Variovorax paradoxus: one gene and its partner. The protein of the gene in region 1 binds, or shares a complex with, the protein of each later gene. Links are inferred from orthologs where the notes say so. Each region holds a gene or a part of one and is shown on either strand. Other genes may lie near its edges. The genes, in order: L3V85_RS14055 and L3V85_RS12405.

Region 1 (11,596 bases):
AGTGCGCGCAGCCTGGGGGCGAGCATTACTTCCAGAGGGCGCACTTGGTTTCGGCCTTCGTGGTGAAGACCTGGTCGCCCGGCAGCGTCTTGAGCACCTTCAGGTAGTCCCAAGGCTTCTTCGACTCGGCGGGCGACTTCACTTCGACCAGGTACATGTCGTGGATGAAGCTGCCGTCGGCGCGGATCTGGCCCTTGCCGTAGAAGTCGTCGATCTTCATGCTCTTGAGCTGCGCCATCACCTTGTCGGAATCGGTGGTCTTGGCGGCGGCCACGGCCTTCAGGTAGGTCATGGTGGCCGAGTAGTCGGCGGCCTGCACGTCGGTCGGCATGCGCTTGGTCTTCTCGAAGAAGCGGTTGGCGAACTTGCGCGATTCGTCGTTCAGGTCCCAGTACCAGCTGGTGGTGTGCAGCAGGCCTTCGGTGTTCTTCAGGCCCAGGCTGTGGATGTCGCTCAAAAAGACCAGCAGGCCGGCGGTCTTCATGGTCTTGTTGATGCCGAATTCCTTGGCCGCCTTGATCGAGTTGATGGTGTCGCCACCGGCGTTGGCCAGGCCCAGGATCTGCGCCTTGGAGTTCTGCGCCTGCAGCAGGAACGAAGAGAAGTCCGACGCGTTCAGCGGATGGCGCACCGCGCCCACCACGGTGCCGCCCTTTTCCTTCACCACCTTGGTGGTGTCGGCTTCGAGCGCATGGCCGAAGGCGTAGTCGGCCGTCAGGAAGAACCAGCTCTTGCCGCCCCGATCGACCACCGCCGCGCCGGTGCCCTTGGCCAGCGCCACCGTGTCGTAGGCGTAGTGCACGGTGTAGGGGCTGCACTGCTCGTTGGTGAGCACCGAGCTGCCGGCGCCGTTGTTGAAGTACACGCGCTTCTTTTCTTCCGCCACCTTGGCGGTGGCCAGCGCCACGCCCGAGTTGGTGCCGCCGAAGACCATGGTCACGCCGGCGGTGTCGATCCACTCGCGGGCCTTGGAGGCGGCGATGTCGGCCTTGTTCTGGTGGTCGGCCACCAGCAGCTCGATGGGCTGGCCCAGCGCCTTGCCGCCGAAGTCGTCGATGGCCATCTGGATGGCGGTGGCGCCGCCCTTGCCTTCGAGGTCGGCATACAGGCTCGACAGGTCGGTGACGAAGCCGATCTTCACTTTCTCCTGCGCCTGCACGGCGCCAGCGCTCATTGCGAGGATGCCGACTGCGGTTGCGATGAGGCCGAGTTTCTTGTTCATGCTGTTGTCTCCTGAAGGAATCTTTGTGGGACGGAAGGAACGGGTCTTGTGGACTTGATGCGTTTCAGACGCCGAGCAGTTCGGTGAGCACCGGCATCTTGGCTTCGAGTTCCGAGGCACCGAACTTCAGCGCGATGCGCCCGTGCTCCATCACGTAGAAGCGGTCGGCCAGCGGCGCGGCGAAGCGGAAGTTCTGCTCCACCATGACGATGGTGTAGCCCTTGGCGCGCAGCGTGGTGATCATGCGGGCCAGCGCCTGCACGATGACCGGTGCGAGGCCTTCTGAAATCTCGTCGAGCAGCAGCAGCTTGGCGCCGGTGCGCAGGATGCGGGCCACGGCCAGCATCTGCTGCTCGCCGCCCGACAGGCGCGTGCCCTGGCTGTGGCGGCGCTCGGCCAGGTTGGGGAACATGGCGTAGATCTCATCGACCGACATGCCCTGCCCCGCACCCTTCAGCTCCGGCGGCAGCATCAGGTTTTCTTCGCACGAAAGGCTGGCGAAGATGCCGCGCTCTTCCGGGCAGTAGCCGATGCCCAGGTGCGCGATGCGGTGCGTCGGCATGCCGATGGTCTCTTTGCCGTTGACCTCGATGCTGCCCTTGCGCGCGCCGGTCAGGCCCATGATGGCGCGCAGCGTGGTGGTGCGGCCCGCGCCGTTGCGGCCCAGCAGCGTGACGACTTCGCCCGGCTGCACGACCATGTCGACGCCGTGCAGCACATGCGATTCGCCGTACCAGGCTTGCAGGCCCTTGATTTCGAGTGCGGCGGTCATGTCAGTGAGCACCTTGAAGTTGGCCGTCGGTGGTGCCCATGTAGGCTTCCATGACCTGCGGGTTCTTCGAGACCTCCGCGTACGGGCCCTCGGCCAGCACGGCGCCGCGCTGCAGTACGGTGATGGTGTCGGCGATGGTCGAGACCACGCTCATGTTGTGCTCCACCATCAGGATGGTGCGTCCGGCCGACACGCGCTTGATGAGCTCGGCCACGCGGTGCACGTCTTCATGGCCCATGCCCTGCGTGGGTTCGTCGAGCAGCATCAGCTCGGGCTCCATGGCCAGCGTGGTCGCGATCTCGAGCGCGCGCTTGCGGCCGTAGGGCAGGTTCACGGTCTGCTCGTCGGCGAGTTCGTCCAGGCCGACTTCAGCCAGCAGCTCGCGTGCTCTGGCATCCAATGGCTTGAGCGACTTCTCGCTCTTCCAGAAGTGGTACGAGGTGCCCAGGCGGCGCTGCAGGCCCAGCCGCACGTTCTCCAGCAACGTGAGGTGCGGGAACACGGCCGAGATCTGGAACGAGCGGATGATGCCGCGCCGCGCGATCTGCGCCGGTCGCTCGCGCGTGATGTCCTGCCCGTTGAAGAGGATCGTGCCGGTGGTCGGCTCGAGGAACTTCGTGAGCAGGTTGAAGCAGGTCGTCTTGCCGGCGCCGTTGGGGCCGATGAGCGCATGGATCGAGCCGCGCACCACCGACAGGTTGACCTTGCTGACCGCGGTGAACCCTTTGAATTCCTTGGTGAGCTGGCGTGTTTCGAGGATGACGTCGCTCATCTCGCGGAGTCGCCCGGGTTCGGAAAAATAAAGTGGGTCATGCAGTCCATCTCAATGCGCCACCATCGAGCGCGGCCTGATTGTTGGTGGGCGCCCTGCGCTTGGATACTGGGGCAAATGCCTATGCTGCAGTGCAACCTTCACGGGGCGGCGCGACGGCCCGATCGGCGACTGTCGTTGCAGCGACAAAGCGCGCCGTGGCAGCACTTAGACCTCTGCGGGAAACCCCGAGCGGGGTTCGCAAGGCGCTGCGTAGACTGAAGCGAACATGCTGAATTTCCGCTCTCCCGACTTCCTGACCGATCACGTGCTGCACACGCTGTCGTTCTACGAGCCGCGCTGCGTCGACGCCTCGGGCGGCTTCTTCCATTTCTACAAGGACGACGGCACGGTGTACGACCCGCGCACGCGGCACCTGGTGAGCAGCACGCGCTTCGTCTTCAACAACGCGATGGCCTACCGGCACTTCGGCAACCCGGCGCACCTGGCGGCGGTGCGGCACGGCCTGGCCTTCCTGCAGCGCGGCCATGCGCAGCCCGGCGGCGGCTATGCGTGGCAGATCGACTGGCACCAGCAGCGCGCCACCGTGCAGGACAGCACCTGCCATTGCTACGGCCTCGCCTTCGTGCTGCTCGCGCATGCGCATGCGCTGATGGCCGGCCTGGAAGAAGCCCATGCCGGCCTCACCCACACCTGGGACCTGATGGAACGGCACTTCTGGGAGCCGCGCCACCAGCTCTACGCGGACGAGGCCACGGCCGACTGGCGCGTGGGCTCCTACCGCGGACAGAACGCCAACATGCATGCCTGCGAGGCGATGCTGGCCGCCTACGAGGCCACGCAGGAAACCCGCTTTCTCGACCGCGCGCTCACGCTGGCGGAATCCATCACGGGCCGGCAGGCCGCGCTGGCGGACGGCCTGGTGTGGGAGCACTACCGCGACGACTGGTCGGTCGACTGGGACTACAACCGCGACGACAAGACCAACATCTTCAGGCCCTGGGGCTTCCAGACCGGGCACCTGACGGAGTGGACCAAGCTGCTGCTGCAGCTGGAGCGCCACCTGGCCGTCGCCGACCGCAAGGCCGACTGGATCCTGCCGCGCGCGCAGCACTTCTTCGACACTGCCATGTTCCGCGGCTGGGACGCGGACAACGGCGGGCTGGTCTACGGCTTCGCGCCCGACGGCACGGTGTGCGACGGCGACAAGTACTTCTGGGTGCAGGCCGAGAGCTTCGCGGCCGCCGCGCTGCTCGCGGTGCGCACCGGCGAATCGGGCTACTGGGACTGGTACGACAGCATCTGGGCGTACAGCTGGGAGCACTTCGTCGACCACCGGCACGGCGCCTGGTATCGCATCCTCTCGCCGCGCAACAAGAAGATCAACGACGAGAAAAGCCCGGCCGGCAAGACCGACTATCACACCATGGGTGCCTGCTACGACGTGCTGCGCGCGCTGAACGCGCCGGCCACGTAAAAACCCCCAGGTCTTCTTGGCGAAGCCTGGGGGTTGGTGGGTTGCCTGCTTTTGTCGTCAGTGCGCGCCGGCTGCGGCGTCGCCACCGGCGCCGCCCTTTTGCGGGCGCGCCAGCCACACCAGCGGAATCAGCAGCAGGAACAGGATGGCCGACGCATAGAAGATGTCGTTCGTGGCCAGCATGTAGGCCTGCTGGTCGACGATGCGGTTCATCTGCCCCAGCACCTGCTCAGTGCTGAAGCCGCTGCTGCCGAGCCCGGCCATCGCGCTCGTGGCCGCGTTGTTGCCCTGGTTGATCGTCTCCGAGAGCTGCGTGTGGTGCAGCGTCGCGCGGTTGTCCCACAAGGTGGTGGTGAGCGACGTGCCCATGGCGCCGGCGGTGATCCGCAGGAAGTTCGACAACCCCGACGCGGCCGGAATGCGGTCGGGCGTGAGGCCCGACAGCGTGATGGTCACGAGCGGAATGAAGAAGAACGCCATCGCGATGCCCTGGATCACCGTCGGGATGATGATGGTGACGAAATCGGCCTGCGTGTTGAAGTTCGACCGCATCCACAGCACCAGCGCGAACACCAGGAACGAGAAGGTCGCATAGCGGCGCGGATCGATCTTGGACACCGTGAGCCCGACGATCGGCGAGAAGAAGATCGCCAGCATCCCCACGGGCGCCATGATCATCCCCGCCTGCGTGGCGGTGTAGCCCATCCACTGCTGCAGCCACAGGGGCAGCAGCACCACGTTGCCGAAGAACAGGCCGTAGGCCACGGCCGTGGCCACGGCACCCGACCAGAAGTTGCGGCGCTTGAAGAGCGACAGGTCGACCACCGGGTGCTTGTCGGTCAGCTCCCAGACCAGGAAGAACGCGAAGCCGACCACGGCCACCACCGCCATCGTGACGATCTGCGGCGAATGGAACCAGTCGAGCTCCTTGCCCTTGTCGAGCATCAGCTGCATCGAGCCGACAAACAGCACCAGCAGCGCCAGTCCGATGGCGTCGATCGGCACCTTGTGCGTGACGCTCTCGCGCTTGTGATACAGCGCCCACGTGATGGAAGCCGCGACGATGCCGACGGGAATGTTGATGTAGAAGATCCACGGCCAGGAGATGTTGTCGGTGATCCAGCCGCCGAGCAGCGGCCCCATCACCGGCGCGACCAGCGTGGTCATCGACCACATCGCCATGGCCAGGCCCGCCTTGGCGCGCGGATAGCTCGACAGCAGCAGCGTCTGCGACAGCGGAATCATCGGACCCGCGACGAAGCCCTGCAGCGCGCGAAACAGGATCAGCGTCGTCATGTTGGGCGCCAGGCCGCACAGCAGCGAGGCGACCATGAACAGGATCACGCTGGCCATGAACAGGCGAACCTGTCCGAAGCGCTGCGTCATGAAGCCCGTGAGCGGCACCGCGATGGCGTTGGCCACCGCGAAGCTGGTAATGACCCAGGTGCCTTGCGTGGTGCTCACGCCCAGGTCGCCCGAGATGGCGGGCAACGACACGTTCGCGATCGACGAATCGAGCACGTTCATGAAAGTTGCCGCAGACAGCGCGACCGTGCCCCAGACGCGGGCTGCGCCCTCGAGCGGCGGATGCGCAATGTAAGCAGGAGCAGCGGTGGCCATTGCGGGACGCGCGAACTGAGCTGATTACCTGAAGAAGGCCGTGCGGGCGATCAGCCCGGCTGGCCTTGCACGGCCACCGATGCACCGGCCGGCGCGGCGGAGCCCTTGGCCGGTGCCGTTGCCGTGGCGGGGGCGCTGCGGCCGAGGTTGGCCGCGACGATGCGGTCCACTTCGGCGTCGGCGCCGCGGTCGAGCTGGCTGTAGACCTGCGTCTGCACCAGCGCGGCGGGGCGCGGCGCGTCTGCCAGCATCTTGCCGCTCTTGGACGAGATGTCGACTTCGGCGTCCATCGACAGGCCGATGCGCAGCGGGTTGGCCTTCAGCTGTTCGGGGTCGAGCGCGATGCGCACGGGCACGCGCTGCACCACCTTGATCCAGTTGCCGGTGGCGTTCTGCGCGGGCAGCAGCGCGAACGCACTGCCGGTGCCCACGCCCAGGCCGGCGACCTTGCCGGTGTACTCGACCTTCTTGCCGTACACGTCGGCGGTGAGCTTCACGGGCTGGTCGATGCGGATGTTGCGCAGCTGCACTTCCTTGAAGTTGGCGTCGACCCACAGCTGGTTGAGCGGCACGATCGACATCATCGGCGTTCCGGCGGCAACGCGCTGGCCGAGCTGCACGGTGCGCTTGGCAACGTAGCCGTCGACCGGCGCGGGCATGGCGACGCGCTGCGTGGCCAGGTAGGCCTCGCGCACCTTGGCGGCGGCGGCCAGCACGCTGGGGTGCTGCGCCACGCTGGTGCCTTCGGTCAGCGACTGGTTGCTGACCAGCGCTTCCTTGGCGGCGATCACGCCGGCCTGCGCCGCCGCGAGCTGGCTCTTGGCGGTGTCGAGTGCCGTCTCGGCGTGGTTGAGTTCTTCCTTCGACACGGCGCCGTTGCCCGACAGCGCGCGGCGGCGCTGCAGGTCGTCCTGCGCCTTGGCGATGTCGCTCTGGGCCTTGACGATGTCCGACTGGCGCAGCGTGACTTGCGCGGCCAGCGAGCCGTTGTTGGCGTACAGCGTGCGCACCTGGCGCACGGCCTGCGCGAGCGCGGCCTCGGCCTGCTCCAGCGCCACCTTGGCGTCGGCCGGGTCGAGCTGCACCAGCGGCTGGCCGGCCTTCACGAAGTCGGTGTCGTCGGCGTTGATGGACATGACGGTGCCGCCGATCTGCGGGGTGATCTGGATCACGTTGCCCGAGACGTAGGCATTGTCGGTGTCCTCGTAGTGGCTGGCGACCAGCCATTCGTAGAGACCCCAGCCGCCGCCGGCGACGATGACCACCGCGGCCAGCGCGGTGAGCGCGCGGCGGCGCTTGCCGTTGCCGGCGGGCGCCTCGGGGGCAGCAGGAGCTGCGGCTGCAGCGGGCGTCGGAGTGTTGTTATCGCTCATGATGAAGTTCTTTCCGAAGACGAAAAATCAGGTCTGTTCAGTTCAGCGCGGCCGGGGCCGAAGCCGTGGTGGTGGCCGGCGGCTGCCAGCCGCCACCCAGGGCACGGGCCAGCGCCACCTGCGTGTCGAGCGCGCGCGCGGCGAGGTCGACCGCCAGGCGGCGTTGCGCCAGCACGGAGGTTTCCGCCGTCAGCACATTGAGGTAGTTGCCGAGGCCGGCGCGGTAGCGCTGCACGGCGATGTCGTAGGCGCCTTCGGCAGCGGTCTGCGCGGCGCGTTGTTCGGTCTGCTGGCGCGCGATGGACTGCGCGCTCGTCACCTGGTCGGCCGCGTCGCGCACGGCGTCGATGACGGTGGCGTTGTAGCTTTCGATGGCCACGTCCAGGTCGGCCGACTTGCCGCGCAGGTTGGCGCGCAGCTTGCCGCCTTCGAAGATCGGCAGGCTGATGGCGGGGCCCACGCCCCACTGCTCGCTGCCCGACTTCAGCAGCTTGCCGAAGCCCAGCGCCTGGAAGCCGGCGAAGGCCGTGAGGTTCACGTTCGGATAGAACAGCGTCTTGGCATTGGCCACGTCGCTGGTGGCGGCCTCGACGCGCCAGCGCGCGGCTGCGATGTCGGCGCGGCGGCCCAGCAGGTCGGCCGGGATGTTCGTCTGCAGCGCGATCGGCTTGACCTCGCCCAGCAGCGGCGGCTTGAGCGATTGCGACACATTGGGCTGGGCCACGAGCGCGTCGAGCGCATGCTGCTGCAGCGCGATCTGCTCGTTGAGCGATTCGATCTGCTGGCGTGCCTCGGGCAGGCCGCCTTCGCTCTGGCGCAGTTCGAGGCGGGTGTCGAGGCCGGCCGAGACGCGGTCGCGCACGAGCTTGAGTGTTTCGTCGCGCTGCGCCAGCGTGCGCTTGGCCACGGTGAGCTGGTCGTTCAGGCGGGCCCACTGGAAGTAGCTGCGCGCCACGTTGCTCGCGAGCAGCACGCGGGCGGCGTCGGCATCGGCGGCGGCGGCATTGGCTGCACCGATGGCGGTGTCGAGCGCGCTGCGGTTCTTGCCGAAGAAGTCGAGTTCCCAGCTCGCGCCGAGCTGCAGCAGGCCGATGTTCTGGATCGAGCCGCCCAGCGGCGCCGGGTAGATGTAGTTGCTGTTGAACTTCTGGCGGTTCAGGTCGAGCTCGCCGTTGACCTTGGGCTTGAGGGCCGCGCCGGCCACGTCGGCGGAAGCCTGCGCGCGCACGAGGCGGGCCTGCGCGACCTGCAGGTTGGGATTGCCTGCCACGGCCTGGTCGATCAGCGAGTTGAGCTGCGGATCGCCGAAGGCGAGCCACCACTGGCTGTCGAGGCGGGACACCGGCGCCGCGGCGCTGTCGGGCGCGATGCCCAGCGACGAGGCGTCGCGCAGCTTGGCCTGCGAGCCGATGCCGGCCATGTCGGCGCAGCCTGCCAATGCGACCACCAGCAGCGCGGCAGCCACGACGGGAGTGCGACGCAGCGCGCGCACGGCGAGGGAATCAGTCATTTTTATCTCCACGGGCCGCAAGGGCCTGTGCGTTGTCGAGGATGCGGCGCAAGTAGCCCTTGAGCTGCTCCCATTCCTCGGTGGTGAAACCTGCAAGATGTTCGTTCTGCACGCGGCTGAGCACGTACGGCACTTCCTTGGCGGCGGCACGGCCCTCGTCGGTGAGTTCGATGTTGACGACCCGGCGGTCTTCCAGCGAACGCACGCGGCGGCACAGGCCCTTGGCCTCGAGGCGGTCGAGCAGGCGCGTCATGGCGCCGGTGTCGAGTTCGCAGGCACGGGCCAGTTCGGCCACCGTGGTGGCGGCGCCGACGTGCAATTTGTACAGCGGCACCCACTGCGGGTAGGTCGGGCCGCCGGGCTCGCACATGCGGGTTTCTACTGCCTGCCCTACTGCCGTCACGATGCGGCGCATCAGGTAGCCGATGCTGTCTTCGGTCAAGTACGTCTCCGCTCGGTAGAAAACAGGCGGGCGACGCTCTGCGCCGGCGGAGGCCGGCACGGCTTCATGGGTGTTTGCATCGCTCATGGGCAAAATATTAGCTGCCGAGGCAATTATTGTCAAGGCCGCCTTTGTAAGGGCAAGGGTTCGGTAGAATCGCTGCATGGCTTCTACCCCTCCGTCTTCCATGGCCAAGGGCTCGCCCCGGTCGCTGTCGGGCCTGAGCCCTTTTCTTCGCCCCTACCGGGTCCAGATCGTCCTGGCGGGGGTGTTTTTGGTGATGGCGGCGGTCACCACGCTGGCTTTTCCTATCGCCTTGCGAAGCCTGATTGACGGAGGCTTCGTCAACCCCGACAAGGGCGCGCAGACCATGGCGCTGCGCGACCACTTCGGCGCCCTCTTCGCGGTGGCCGTGGCGCTGGGCCTTTTCTCGGCGGCGCGCTTCTATACGGTGAGCTGGCTGGGCGAGCGCGTGACCGCCGACATCCGCAACGCGGTCTACGGGCGCGTGCTGAAGCAGAGCCCGGCGTTCTTCGAGACCACGCAGACCGGCGAGGTGCTCTCGCGCCTCACGGCAGACACCACGCTGGTCCAGACGGTGGTCGGCTCCTCGCTCAGCATGGGACTGCGCAACGCGGTGATGGGCGTGGGCGCGCTGGCGGTGCTGGTCTGGACCAATCCTTATGTGATGGTGCAGGTGCTGGGCATCCTCGTGCTGGTGGTGTTGCCGAGCATGTGGTTCGGACGCCGCGTGCGCAAGCTGTCTCGCGCCAGCCAGGACCGGGTGGCCGACTCGAGCGCCATCGCCGCCGAAGTGCTGAACGCGATTCCAGTGGTGCAGAGCTACACGGCCGAGGGCCGCGAGGCCAGCCGCTTCAACGGATCGACCGAAAACGCCTTCCGCACCGCGGTGCGACGCACCAAGGCGCGCTCGGTGCTGGTGGCATTCATCATCATCGCCACCTCGGCGGCACTTCTGTGGGGCCTGTATCAGGGCACGCAGGCGGTGCTGCGCGGCGACATCACGGCCGGGCACCTGGGCCAGACGGTCGTGTACGTCGCCATTCTTGCCAGCGCCACCGCGGTGCTTGGCGAGGTCTACGGCGACCTGCTGCGCGCGGCTGGCGCCACCGAACGCCTGATGGAACTGCTGCACGCACCCAGCGCCATCTTTTCACCGGCCAACCCGGCGGTCACGCCAGTGCCCGCGGCGGGCAGCGCCATCCGCTTCGACGCGGTGACTTTCCACTACCCCTCTCGGCCAGGCACGCCGGCATTGCGCGATTTCAGCCTCGACGTCGCACCGGGCGAGACGGTGGCGCTGGTCGGTTCGAGCGGTGCCGGCAAGAGCACGGTGTTCCAGCTGCTGCTTCGCTACTACGACCCGCAATCCGGCCGGCTGATACTCGACGGCGCGCCGCTGGCGTCGCTCGCCCTGTCCGATCTGCGCACCCGCATCGGCCTGGTCCCGCAGGACGCGGTGATCTTCTCGACCAGCGCGTTCGAGAACATCCGCTACGGCCGCCCCGAAGCCACCGCTGAAGAAGTGCACGCCGCCGCCCGCGCCGCCTTCGCGCACGACTTCCTGCAGGCCCTGCCCGAGGGCTACGACACCTTCCTCGGCGAGCGCGGCGTGCGCCTGTCGGGCGGACAGCGCCAGCGCATCGCGATCGCACGGGCCATCCTCAAGAACCCGCCGCTGCTGCTGCTCGACGAAGCCACGAGCGCGCTCGACGCGGAGAGCGAGCGCATGGTGCAGGCGGCGCTCGAATCGGCCATGGAAGGCCGCACGACGCTCGTGATTGCGCATCGGCTGGCGACGGTGCAGAAAGCCGACCGCATCATCGTGCTGGACCACGGTGGCATCGTCGAGCAGGGAACGCACGCGGCGCTGGTGGCGCAGGGCGGCGTGTATGCGCGCCTCGCGGCGCTTCAGTTCACGGCCTGAGGAAAGGCCGAAGAGCCGCTGCTACTACTGCAGCGTTTCCTTCAGCGCCGCCGGAATCGGCAGCGCCATCACCGGAATGCCTTCGTCGAGCAGCGCTTCCGTCTGTTCGGGCGTTGCCTGCCCGCGGATGCCGCGCTCTCGGGCTTCGCCGTAATGCATCTTGCGGGCTTCGTCGGCAAAGCGTTCGCCGACGTCTTCTGTCTTGGCGAGCACCTCTCGCACGGCGCGCATCCAGCGGGCTTCAGGTGAGAGTTGCTCGGCCGGCAGCTGCTGCTGTGGTTGCGGTGCTGCAGCCGGCGCGTTTTCCTGCGGCGCCTTGGCGTTGCCCAGGTTCAGCCGCGGTGCGCTCAGCAGCTTGACGATGGCGGTGTCGCCGCAGACCGGGCATTCGACCAGCCCGCTGGCCAGTTGGCTGTCGAAGGCTTCGTTGGACGCGAACCATCCTTCGAAGCCGTGGCCA
Region 2 (11,499 bases), 350 kb from region 1 along the record:
GGGGTGGTCGTCCTTGGCGATCCAGCCGGTGGTGTCGGGCCAGTGGCGCTGCTGGTCGAACCAGACGCCCGCCAGGCCTTGGTCGGTGGCCGCCATCGTGATGCCGCCGAGTGGCGAGTCGATGTGCGATGTGTAGATGAGCTTGCTCTTGAACTTCATGACATTTCAGGCGGTAAGGCCTGCCGTGGTGATGAGGGGAGATGCAGCCGTGGCTGCGGTAGCGGGAGCGGAAGGCGCATGCCAAGCGCGCAGCACCGCATAGCTGCGCCAGGGGCGCCAGGCCTGCGAGGCTTCGCTGGCGGCGCGCGCGGTGGTCACGCCCAGCGCCTTCTGCAACGCGACGTCTCCCGCAGGGAAGGCGTCGGGCCAGCGCAGCGCGCGCATCGCGATGTATTGCGCGGTCCAGGCGCCGATGCCGGGCAGCTCTTGCAGCGCCGCGATGGTCGAGGGCACGTCGGCCCCCGCATGCAGCGCCAGCCGGCCTTCAGCGACCTCGCGGGCGATGGCCTGCAGCGCGGCCTGTCGTTGTCGCACGATGCCGAGCTGGCCCAGCGCGTCGCCGCTCGCCTGCGCGATGGCGGCCGGCGTGGGAAACAACCGGTCCAGGCCTTCGATGGGCGTGGCGATGGTTTCGCCGAATGCCGCCACCAGCCGCGAGCCCAGCGTGCGCGCCGCGGCCACCGTGATCTGCTGGCCCAGCACCGCCCGCACCGCCAGCTCGAAACCGTCGACCGCGCCGGGCACGCGCAGACCGTCGCCGTGCGGGAAGGCGGCATGCAGCGCGGTATTGATGGCCATCGGCTCTGCGTCGAGGTCGAACAGGGCGCGGGCGCGGCTGATGACGATGGGCAGCACAGCGGCCAGCGAGTCGCTGACCGACAGCAGCACCTGTTCGCGCTCGAGGTCGAAGCGCAGCTGCAGCCAGCCGGCATGCGCCTGGTTGCCCTGCTGGATGCGCAGCGTGCGTGCCAGCTTCACATAGGCGGCCGTGCTGCCCTTGGCCGGCTCCTTGCCGTCGGCCGTGGCCACTACTTCGATGCCGCGCAGCGCGCGGCGCGCGAAGAAGCCGAGCATGGCGTTGTCGTCGTAGGGTGGCCGAAAGCCCAGCCGCACTTCGATGGCCCGGCTTTCACCGCCCTCGACGGCCTCGCCGCCGGCGCGGCGCAGCGCGCTCGGATTGAGGCCGTAGTGCTCGACGAACGCGGCGTTGAAGCGGCGCACGCTCGCAAAGCCGCTGGCCAGCGCGACCTGCGTCATGGGCAGGCGGGTGTCGGCGATCAACTGCTTGGCGGCCAGCAGGCGGCGCGTCTGCAGGTATTGCAGGGGCGACACGCCGAACTGCGCCTCGAAGATTCGGCGCAGGTGGCGGTCGCTCACGCCCAGGCGGGCCGCGATCTGCGCCGCGCCGGGGCCGTCTTCCGACCATGCGTCGGGCTCGTCGATCAGCCGCGCGGCCTGCAGCGCGAGGATGCGCGAGGCGTCTTCGGTCGACCAGCTGGCCGCGCGCGGTGCCAGCTCCGGCCGGCAGCGCAGGCAGGGGCGAAAGCCCGCGGCCTCGGCCTGTGCCGCGTGTCGGAAGAACCGGCAGTTCTCGCGCCGCGGCAGCTTGACGCGGCAGACCGGGCGGCAATAGATGCCGGTGGAAGTGACCGCGGTGAAGAACGACCCGTCGAAGCGCGCGTCGTGCGTCTTCATCGCCAGGTAGCAGGCGTCGCTCTCGAGCGCTTCGGTGGGTGTGTGGCTGGTAGGCATGGGGAAATGATACGGTTTCGACTCGTTTCAACTGGCCGTTTTCGGACATGTGGCACCCCGGGGCGTTGCCTACAATGGCCCGTTTACAAATCCAGCAGGGAAACGCCTTTCATGCAGCTCAGCGCGTCGATCTTCAAGGCCTATGACATTCGCGGCGTCGTGCCGGTCACTCTCGACGCCGAAGTGGCGGAAGCACTCGGGCGGGCCTTCGGCAGCGCCGCCCGCGCCGCGGGCGAGAAGTCGGTGGCCGTGGGACGCGATGGCCGCCTGTCCGGCCCGATGCTGGTCGAGGCGCTGATCAAGGGCCTGGTGGCCACTGGCATCGAGGTGATCGACGTGGGCGCCGTCACCACGCCCATGCTGTACTTCGCGGCCCACACGCTGGCTTCCAGCGGCATCCAGGTCACGGGCAGCCACAACCCCAAGGACTACAACGGTTTCAAGATGGTGCTGGCCGGCCGCGCCATCTACGGCGACGAGATCCAGGGCCTGCGCAAGACCATCGAAGCGGGCTCCGCGCAACTCGCCCCCGGCGGCAGCGTGCGCAAGGTCGACGTGACCGAGGCCTACGTGAAACGCATCGTCGGCGACATCAAGCTGGCGCGGCCCATGAAGATCGTGGTCGACTCCGGCAACGGCATCGCGGGCGCTTCCGCCCCCGCCATCTTCCGCGCCATCGGCTGCGAAGTGACGGAGCTGTTCAGCGCGGTGGACGGCGACTTCCCCAACCACCACCCCGACCCGAGCAAGCCCGAGAACCTCAAGGACCTGATGGCCGCACTGGCTTCGGGCGATGCCGAACTGGGCCTGGCCTTCGACGGCGATGGCGACCGCCTGGGCATCGTCACCAAGGACGGGCAGAACATCTTCCCCGACCGCCAGATGCAGCTGTTCGCGCAGGACGTGCTGTCGCGCGTGCCGGGCGGCACCATCCTCTTCGACGTGAAGTGCTCGCAGCGTTTGGCGCCGGCCATCGAGGCCGCGGGCGGCAAGCCCATGATCTACAAGACCGGCCACTCGCTCATCAAGGCGAAGATGAAGGAAATCGATTCGCCGCTGGGCGGAGAGATGAGCGGCCACATCTTCTTCAAGGAGCGCTGGTTCGGCTTCGACGACGGCACCTACGCGGGCTGCCGCCTGCTCGAAATCCTGAGCAAGAGCCCTGACGCGAGCGCGGTGCTGAACGCGCTGCCCACGAGCTTCTCGACGCCCGAGCTGAACGTGGCCTGCGCCGAGGGCGAGCCGCATGCGGTGGTCGACAAGCTCGTGAAGGGCGCGGACTTCGCGGCGCCGGCCAGGGTGTCGACCATCGACGGCCTGCGCGTCGACTGGCCCGACGGTTTCGGCCTGATCCGCGCGTCGAACACCACGCCCGTGCTGGTGCTGCGCTTCGAAGGCCAGACCGAAGACGCGCTCGAGCGCATCCAGGCCGAGATGCTGGCGCTGCTGCGCACCGCCAAGCCCGACGCCCAACTGGCCGCTGCTGCCCACTGAGCCTGTGCGTTCGCTATTGCTGCGCCTCTACGGCGTTTTCACCACCGCCGTGCAACCGCTGGTCCGCCGCAAGCTGCGGCGCCGTGCCGTGGCCGAGCCCGGCTACGGCGTGGCCGTCGAGGAGCGCTTCGGCCGCTACGACGAGTCCATCACCGGCCATGCCCAGTGCTGGGTGCACGCCGTCTCGCTCGGCGAAACGCGCGCGGCCGCCATCCTGATTGCCGAGTTGCGCCGCCAGTATCCGGGCGTGCCGATCCTGCTCACGCACGGCACCGCCACCGGCCGCGAGGAGGGCGCCAAGCTGCTCGAGCCGGGCGACACGCAGGTCTGGCAGCCGTGGGACACACCGGGTGCCGTGGCGCGCTTTCTCGACAAGTTCCAGCCGCGCATCGGCGTGCTGATGGAAACCGAGGTCTGGCCCGAGATGGCCGCCGCCTGCGCCGAGCGCCGCATTCCGCTGGTGCTGGCCAATGCGCGCCTCAACGAAAAATCGCTGGCCGCGGCCGAACGCCTTGCCTGGCTCTCGCGGCCCGCCTACTCGGCCCTCACCGCGGTGTGGGCGCAGACCGAGGCCGATTCGCACCGTCTGGTGTCGCTCGGCGCCAAGGTGGCGGGCGTGTACGGAAACCTCAAGTTCGACGCCACGCCCGACGCGCGCCAGCTCGGCACGGCGATGTCGCTGCGCGAACACCTGCCGCGGCCGATGGTCGTGCTCGCGAGCTCGCGCGACGGCGAAGAGCGGCTGCTGCTCGAAGTGCTCAAGCGCTTCGGCGCGACCTCGCCGGTGCCGCCGGAGCAGGGCGCGGTGCGCTCGATTGCCAAGCGCGTGCATGACGTGCAATGGATGATCGTGCCGCGCCATCCGCAACGCTTCGACGAAGTGGCGGCGCTGATCGAGGCCGAAGGCTTCGCGGTGGCGCGTCGCAGCGCCGCCGGGCAGCCGGCCGAATCGGAGATCTGGCTCGGTGACTCGCTGGGCGAGATGGCGCTTTACTACGGCCTGGCCGACGTGGCGCTGCTCGGCGGCAGCTTCGAGCCGCTGGGCGGGCAGAACCTCATCGAGCCGGCGGCCTGCGGCTGCCCGGTGATCATGGGACCGTCGACCTTCAACTTCGCGGAAGCGGCGCAACTGTCGCTGGCCGCGGGCGCGTCGCTGCGCGTCGAGGGCATGGAGCAGGCGGTGACGGCGGCGCTGAAGCTGGTCGAGAACCCCGAGCGCCGCGCGGCGATGGCGCAGGCCGCGCAGGCTTTTGCGTCGTCGAACCGGGGAGCGGCGGAGCGCACGGCGGCGGCGGTGCTGGCGATTGCGCAGGCGGCCGAGCCGGTGGATACGGTGAACGCGCCGCTGGAAGAAGATCAACCGCCGCGCGCGGAACCCACGCTGGACTGAAGAACCTGCATTGCTCCTTCCCCCTCTGGGGGAAGGCTGGGATGGGGGCTCGCGCCCAATGAGCGTTGCAGATGGGTGAAGGCCGTCGTGCCCCCACCCCGGCCCTCCCCCGGAAGGGGAGGGAGAAAGACGAGCGCCTCAGCGCACCGGCGGATTCAGGATCACCGGAGGCACGGGCGGCGTCGGCATCGTCGGCGCGGGCGGATTGAACGGCTGCACCGGCACCGGCGGAATCACCGGGATGCTCGGCGGCGTCACCGGCACCACGGGCGTCTGTTGCTGTTGCGGCGTGCGGTCCGGCGCGGTGGCCGCGGGCACGGCCGGCACGCTGCCGTTGCTTGCCAGCGTGGCGTTGATCGCGTGCATGTCGTCGGTGGTCAGCGTGCCGTTGGCCTGGCGCAGCTTCAGGTTGCCCAGCAGCACGTTGTAGCGCGCCTGCGCGAGGTCGCGCTTGGTCTGGAACAGCTGGCTCTGCGAGTTCAGCACGTCGATGTTGATGCGCACGCCCACCTGGTAACCGAGCCGGTTGGCATCGAGCGCGCTCTGGCTCGACGATTCGGCCGCTTCGAGCGCCTTCACCTGACCCGCACCCGAGACGAGCCCGAGGTACGCGGAGCGCGTGGCCTGCGCCACGTTGCGGCGGGTGCCTTCGAGCACGCTGCGCGACTGGTCTTCGAGCGCCAGCGTTTCCTTGATGCGGTTCTCGGTCGCGAAGCCGGCGAACAGCGGCAGGTTGAAGGTGACGCCGACCGTGGTCGCATTGGCGCGCGTGCCCACCGCGCTGGTGGTGGTGCCGGTCGGATTGCGCGTGACGTTGTAGCCAAGGTTGGCGTCCAGCGTGGGCTTGTGGCCGGCCTTGGCCTTTTCCACTTCGAGCCCGGCCACGTCGACGCCCAGGCGCGCCTGCTGGATCGCCGGATGCACCTCGTCGGCCTGCGCGACCCAGGCATTGATGTCCGCGGGCAGGGCGGTGGGCAGCACCACCGGCACCGCGAGCGGCACCGGAACGCTACCGGGGCGGCCGACCAGCTGGTCGAGCACCACCTTCTTGACCTGCAGGTCGTTCTCGGCGGCGATTTCCTGCGCGGTCACCAGGTCGTAGCGGGCCTGCGCTTCGCGCGAATCGGTGATGGTCGAGGTGCCGACCTCGAAGTTGCGCTTGGCCGACGCCAGCTGTTCGGCCACGGCCACCTTCTGCGCGCGCACCAGCGCCAGGCTGTCCTGGCTGGCGAGCACGTCGAAGTAGGCCTGGCTCACGCGCACGATCAGGTCCTGCTCCGCGATGGTGAACACCGCTCGCGCGATGTCGGCCTGGCGCTTGCCCTGTTCGTAGGTGGCCCAGTTGGCGGGCCGGTACAGCGGCTGCGTGGCGTTGATGCCGACGTTCTGCGTGTTGAAGTCGCGCGGGGTGGTGGTGCCGCGGCCGGTGCCCGTGAGGGTGTCGATCTCGATGTCGCTGCGCGTCACGCCGGCCGTGAGGCCGACCGCCGGCAGGATGCCGGCCTTGGCCTGCGCGGCGCGCGCCACGTTGGCGTCGTACTGGGCCCGCGCGCCCTGGTAGGTGGCGTCGTAGCTGCGGGCGGCGTCATACAGTTCGTTCAGTGTCTGGCCCTGGGCCGGCAATGCGAGCAGTGCTGCGAAAGTGCTTGCGAGCGCTGCGGAAAGTGGCGAAAGCCGGGGCCTGGAAGGCATTGAACGTCCTTGAAGAAAGAATCAGTAGCGCGGGATAGACGCGTCGTGCGAGGACCAGGCGTCGATGCCGCCGGCCACGTTGGCCAGGTCGGCAAAGCCGTTCTGGCTCAGGAAGGCGGCCACGCGCTGGCTGCGCGCGCCGTGGTGGCAGAGGCAGGCGATGCGCCGGCCTTCGCCCAGCTCGGCCAGGCGCCCGGGGATCTCGTTCATCGGGATCGCGACCAGGGTGAAGCCCTGGGGCACGACGCTCGCCGTCTGCAGCTCCCAGGGCTCGCGCACGTCGAGCAGCACCGGGGCCGCGTCGGCGTCCTGGGCGAACCAGGCGGCGAGGTCGGCGGGGCGGACTTGGTCGATCATGGTTGCCGTCCGCTCAGAACGAGAAGCGCGAGGGCTCGGGGAAGTTCAGCAGGCGCGGGGCCACGGTGTCCCAAGGCTGGGTGGTGTCCCACTTGCTTTCGCTGGTGCGGGTGACGAAGTGGGCGCGCATCATGGGTTCGTCGCCCACGATGGCCGACAGGCGGCCGCCGACCTTGAGCGAGCCCAGCAGGTTCTGCGGAATGCGCGCGACCGAGCCGCTGAGCACGATCACGTCGAAGCTCGGGCCGCTGGCCAGGGGCACGGAACCGTCGGCGTGGCGCACTTCGACGTTGGTCACGCCGTTCTGGCGCAGCGTCTCGGCGGCGCGGGCGGCCAGCACGGGGTTGATTTCCAGCGACAGCACCTGGGCGGCGCGGGCGCCGAGCAGGGCGGCCATGAAGCCGGAACCGGTGCCGATCTCGAGCACGGATTCGTGCTTCTGGATGTGCAGGTCCTGCAGGGTGCGGGCCTCGACCTTGGGCGACAGCATGAATTCGCCGGGCACGGAGCCGTCCAGCAGCGGCAGTTCCATGTCGAAGAACGACAGGGTGCGGTGCTCGTCGGGCACGTAGTCCTCGCGGTGGATTTCAGCCAGCAGTTCGAGGATGTCGGTCTCCAGCACATCCCAGGGGCGGATCTGCTGTTCGATCATGTTGAAGCGCAAGCGCTCGAGGGTGGGAGTGGGGTTCATGGCGTGGCTTTCCTTGTGGGCTCAGGACAAACCTTCAATTTTAGGTGGCGCCGATGACACCCGCGGCCCGGTCGGCCTTCCGCGACGCTTCATGCCTTGTCTCCGGGGCGGACTGTGAGGCCGTAAAGCACTGTTTCTGCCTGCGTCGCGAGGTATTTCTCGGGGTCGAGCGTGGATGCGCCGTCGACGCAGACCATGGCCGAATGCTTCCAGAGCATGAGGAAGACCATGGGCGCGACCACCGAGTAGATGGCGTGGTCGATGTCGACCTGGGCGAATTCGCCGCGGTCGATGCCGCGCTGCAGAATGCGCCGCAGCAGGTCGTGGCCGGGGCGCACCACCTCGCGGCGGTAGAACTCCGCGAGCTCGGGGAAGTTGGAGCCCTCGCACATCATCAACTTGGTCAGGCCCGAGGCCTTGGTCATGCCGACGCGTTCCCACCACACGTTCATGCAGTAGCGCAGCATTTCGGCCGAGGTGCCCTCGAAAGCCTCGAATTCGGCGTTCCACTCGGTAAACCGGCCGCCCAGGCTTTCCATGACCACGGCCTTGAACAGCTCTTCCTTGCTCGGGAAGTACAGGAAGAGCGTGCCCTTGGAAACGCCGGCCCGCGCCGCCACTTCTTCGGAGCGGGTGGCGGCGAAGCCTTTTTCCACGAACAGGTCGAGCGCGGCCGCCAGCAATTCGCCGGGGCGCGCCTCCTTGCGGCGCTCGCGCTTGGCGCGGACCGTGCAGATCTTGTCGACGAAGGAGCGGGGCGTGGGCATGATTTTAATGACTCGCGGGTTAGTAATGTAGTGAGCGGCATCTGTCACGTCAAGCCGCGACAATATCGGGTTCGTCTTTTTCCAACCTGCCGGAGCAGTGCCATGACCTCTTCATCGTCGCCCACAGAAACCATCGTGCTCGGTGGCGGCTGCTTCTGGTGCACCGAGGCGGTGTTCGACCGGGTGCAGGGCGTGCTCGACGTGGAGTCGGGTTATTGCAACGGCCAGACCGTCAAGCCGACCTACGAACAGGTCTGCACCGGCCGCACCGGCCACGCCGAGGTGGTGAAGCTCGAATTCGACCCGGCGCAGATCAGCCTGCGCGAAGTCCTCGAGATCTTCTTCGTGGTGCACGACCCGACCACGCTCAACCGCCAGGGCAACGATGTCGGCACGCAGTACCGCAGCGGCATCTACTACACCGACGACGCGCAGAAGCAGGTGGCTGAAGAAGTCATCCGCGACATCGAGGCCAGCAAGACCTACGGCTCGCCGGTCGTCACCGAAGTGGCCAGGCTCGCCAACTACTCGGCGGCCGAGGCCTACCACCAGGACTACTTCCTGAACAACCCGAACCAGGGCTACTGCGCATTCGTCGTGGGCCCGAAGGTCGAGAAGTTCCAGAAGACCTTCGCCTCGCGCCTGAAGGCCTGACCTCCTCTCCAGCCGTGCGCATCGCCCGCCAGTCTCCCTCCCGTTCGTCGCGCGCGCTCGTCGTCGCGCTGGCGTTCGCGTTGTGGATCGCTGGCACGCTCGGGGTCATGCACCGGTCGCTGCATGTGCCGGGGCTGGCGCAGGCCGCGGCGGCGGTGCAGCAGGCATCGCAGAGCGGCGTGCACAAGCATGCGGCGCACGGCCTGGGCAGCCTGTTCGGCGAACACACCGACGCCGAGTGCCGGCTGTACGACCAGCTGGAGCACGGCTCCACCGCGCCCAGCGTTCCGCTGGTGGTGCTGCCGATACTGCTGCCGTCGGCCACCTTCGCCTATCTGCAGGGCGAGGCCATCGCCCGCTGGATCGCGCTGTTCGACGCGCGCGGTCCGCCTTCCACTCGCTGAATCCCCCCGTGTTCCGGCCGTAGCGGCCCGCATTGCGCGGGCGGCTGCGGATCGTTCATCGATTCAACGAGTGTCCATTCATGATTCCCAATTTCCGTCGCAGTGCCGTTGGCATTGCCGTTCTTTCCCTGCTGTCCTGGTCGGCCTTCGCTCAGGACGCGGCCACCACGACCACCACCACAGTGGCGCCCAGCGCCGCCGAAGGCACGCTGTCCACCGTGGAGATCCAGTCCGAGCGCCTCAAGAAGGCGCGCATGGAGCTGTCGCCCGAGGTCGGCGCGACCGTCTACCGCATCGACCGCGCCGCCATCGACGCGCTCGGCAAGGGCGACGCCACGCCGCTGGACGACGTGCTGCTGACCTTGCCCGGCGTGGCCAAGGACTCCAAGGCCTCCGGCTCGCTGCATGTGCGCGACGACCACGGCAACGTGCAGTACCGCGTCAACGGCGTGCAGTTGCCCGAAGGCATTTCGGGCTTCGGCCAGTCGCTGGACACGCGCTACATCGACTCGGTCAACTTCCTGACCGGCGCCTTGCCCGCGCAGTACGGCCTGCGCACCGCCGGCGTGGTCGACATCCAGACCAAGCAGGGCTTCGGCAAGCCGGGCGGCTCGCTCGGCTTCACCTTCGGCAGCCACAACACGCTGGAGGAAAGCGGCTCGGTCTACGGCACCACCGGCAACCTGAGCTACTACCTGTCGGGCAGCCTGGTGTCCAACACCAACGGCATCGAGAACCCACAGCCCACGCTCAACGCGCAGAACGACCGCACGCGGCAGGGCAAGACCTTCGGCAACCTGAGCTACTACCTCGACGCCGACACCCGCCTGGGCCTGATGTTCGGCACCTACAACGGCAAGTTCCAGATCCCGACCAACCCCAACCAGACGCCGGCCTTCTCGCTGGCCGGCTACAGCGACCTGGGCACGGGCTACAACGGCCTGCCGTCGTCCGACGTGCGCGAGCGCCAGACCGAGGCCACGCGCTTCGTCGCGCTGTCCTACCAGAAGACCGTGGGCGCGCTGGACTTCCAGGTCTCGGCCTTCCACCAGTACTCGAACCTGCACTACACGCCCGACGCCGTGGGCGACCTGATCTACAACGGCGTGGCTTCCGACACCCTGCGTTCCAACTCGTCGAACGGGCTGCAGGCCGATGCCTCGTACAAGCTGAACGACGCGCACACGCTGCGCTTCGGCGGCGCCTATACGCGTCAGAGCACGCGCAGCATCAATGCGGTGAACGTGTTCCCGGTCGACGACACCGGCGCGCAGGTCGGCAACACGCCGGTGCTCATCAACGACAACTCCGGCAAGGTCGGCCAGCTCGCCAGCCTCTACGTGCAGGACGAATGGCGCATCGACCCCCGGCTGACCTTCAACTACGGCCTGCGCTACGACAGCGTCGACGCATTCACCAAGGAGCACCAGTGGAGCCCGCGGCTGAACCTGGCCTACAAGCTCTCGGACGACACGGCGCTGCACGCGGGCTATGCGCGCTACTTCACGCCGCCGCCGCAGGAGCTGGCCTCGCAGCAGAGCATCAACCTCTACACCGGCACGACCAACCAGCCTGAAATCGCCAACTCCGACCCGGTGAAGGCCGAGCGCACCCACTACTTCGACCTGGGGCTGGACCACAAGGTGAACGACAACCTGTCGCTGTCGGCCGACGTGTACTACAAGAACATCACCAACCTGCTCGACGAAGGCCAGTTCGGCCAGGCGCTGATCCTGTCGCCGTTCAACTACGCCAAGGGCTTCGCGCGCGGGCTGGAGCTGTCGGCGCGCTATAACGACGACCACTGGTCGGCCTACGCGAACTTCGCCTACCAGAAGGCGATGGGCAAGAACATCGTGTCGAGCCAGTCGCTGTTCGGCACCGACGAGCTGAACTACATCGCCAACCACTACGTGTACCTGGACCACGACCAGACCTACACGCTGTCGGGCGGCGCCAGCTACCGCTTCGGCGACAACCAGGTCAGCGGCGACCTGATCTTCGGCAGCGGCCTGCGTCGCACGCCCGACGGCGGCGCGCCCAACAGCGCGGCGCTGCCGCACTACGCGGTGGTCAACGCCGCCTACTCGCACACATGGAAGGAGTCGTCGGGCGGGGACATCGTCGGGCGCATCGCCATCCTGAACCTGTTCGACAAGAGCTACCTGCTGCGCGACGGCACGGGCGTGGGCGTCGGCGCGCCGCAGTACGGGGTGCGCCGCAGCCTGTACGTGAGCATGACCACGCACTTCTGACGCAGGCCCCACGCGCATGATGAACCCGAGGCTGTCGCGCACC

The links.
Region 2: the proteins of L3V85_RS14055 (region 1) and L3V85_RS12405 are in contact, whole or in part, in a cryo-EM structure (PDB 8ZAL), measured with the Escherichia coli proteins. The link is inferred for Variovorax paradoxus from one-to-one orthologs.

What each region holds. Positions count from the first base shown.
Region 1 is NZ_CP091716.1:3,023,806-3,035,401, reverse strand. The notes cover bases 5,076-8,056. They hold L3V85_RS14055 (efflux RND transporter periplasmic adaptor subunit), read right to left. Parts: upstream 7,237-8,056; coding sequence 5,914-7,236; downstream 5,076-5,913. Other genes in these bases: L3V85_RS14050 (efflux transporter outer membrane subunit), read right to left, coding at 7,274-8,056; L3V85_RS14060 (DHA2 family efflux MFS transporter permease subunit), read right to left, coding at 5,076-5,863. Also shown: L3V85_RS14080 (ABC transporter substrate-binding protein), read right to left, coding at 26-1,222; L3V85_RS14075 (ABC transporter ATP-binding protein), read right to left, coding at 1,287-1,994; L3V85_RS14070 (ABC transporter ATP-binding protein), read right to left, coding at 1,996-2,766; L3V85_RS14065 (AGE family epimerase/isomerase), read left to right, coding at 3,035-4,243; more of L3V85_RS14060, read right to left, coding at 4,301-5,075; more of L3V85_RS14050, read right to left, coding at 8,057-8,746; L3V85_RS14045 (MarR family winged helix-turn-helix transcriptional regulator), read right to left, coding at 8,739-9,275; L3V85_RS14040 (ABC transporter transmembrane domain-containing protein), read left to right, coding at 9,352-11,136; L3V85_RS14035 (DUF1178 family protein), read right to left, coding at 11,161-11,596. UniProt on the Escherichia coli protein: Part of the tripartite efflux system EmrAB-TolC, which confers resistance to antibiotics such as CCCP, FCCP, 2,4-dinitrophenol and nalidixic acid. EmrA is a drug-binding protein that provides a physical link between EmrB and TolC.
Region 2 is NZ_CP091716.1:2,674,200-2,685,698, forward strand. What follows is about bases 4,052-6,935. They hold L3V85_RS12405 (TolC family outer membrane protein), read right to left. Parts: upstream 6,329-6,935; coding sequence 4,775-6,328; downstream 4,052-4,774. Other genes in these bases: L3V85_RS12400 (3-deoxy-D-manno-octulosonic acid transferase), read left to right, coding at 4,052-4,636; L3V85_RS12410 (rhodanese-like domain-containing protein), read right to left, coding at 6,350-6,685; L3V85_RS12415 (protein-L-isoaspartate O-methyltransferase family protein), read right to left, coding at 6,699-6,935. Outside these bases: L3V85_RS12385 (methylated-DNA--[protein]-cysteine S-methyltransferase), read right to left, coding at 1-159; L3V85_RS12390 (DNA-3-methyladenine glycosylase 2 family protein), read right to left, coding at 166-1,752; L3V85_RS12395 (phosphomannomutase/phosphoglucomutase), read left to right, coding at 1,864-3,246; more of L3V85_RS12400, read left to right, coding at 3,251-4,051; more of L3V85_RS12415, read right to left, coding at 6,936-7,376; L3V85_RS12420 (TetR/AcrR family transcriptional regulator), read right to left, coding at 7,466-8,143; peptide-methionine (S)-S-oxide reductase MsrA, read left to right, coding at 8,246-8,797; L3V85_RS12430 (hypothetical protein), read left to right, coding at 8,812-9,201; L3V85_RS12435 (TonB-dependent receptor), read left to right, coding at 9,282-11,456; L3V85_RS12440 (hypothetical protein), read left to right, coding at 11,473-11,499. UniProt on the Escherichia coli protein: Outer membrane channel, which is required for the function of several efflux systems such as AcrAB-TolC, AcrEF-TolC, EmrAB-TolC and MacAB-TolC. These systems are involved in export of antibiotics and other toxic compounds from the cell.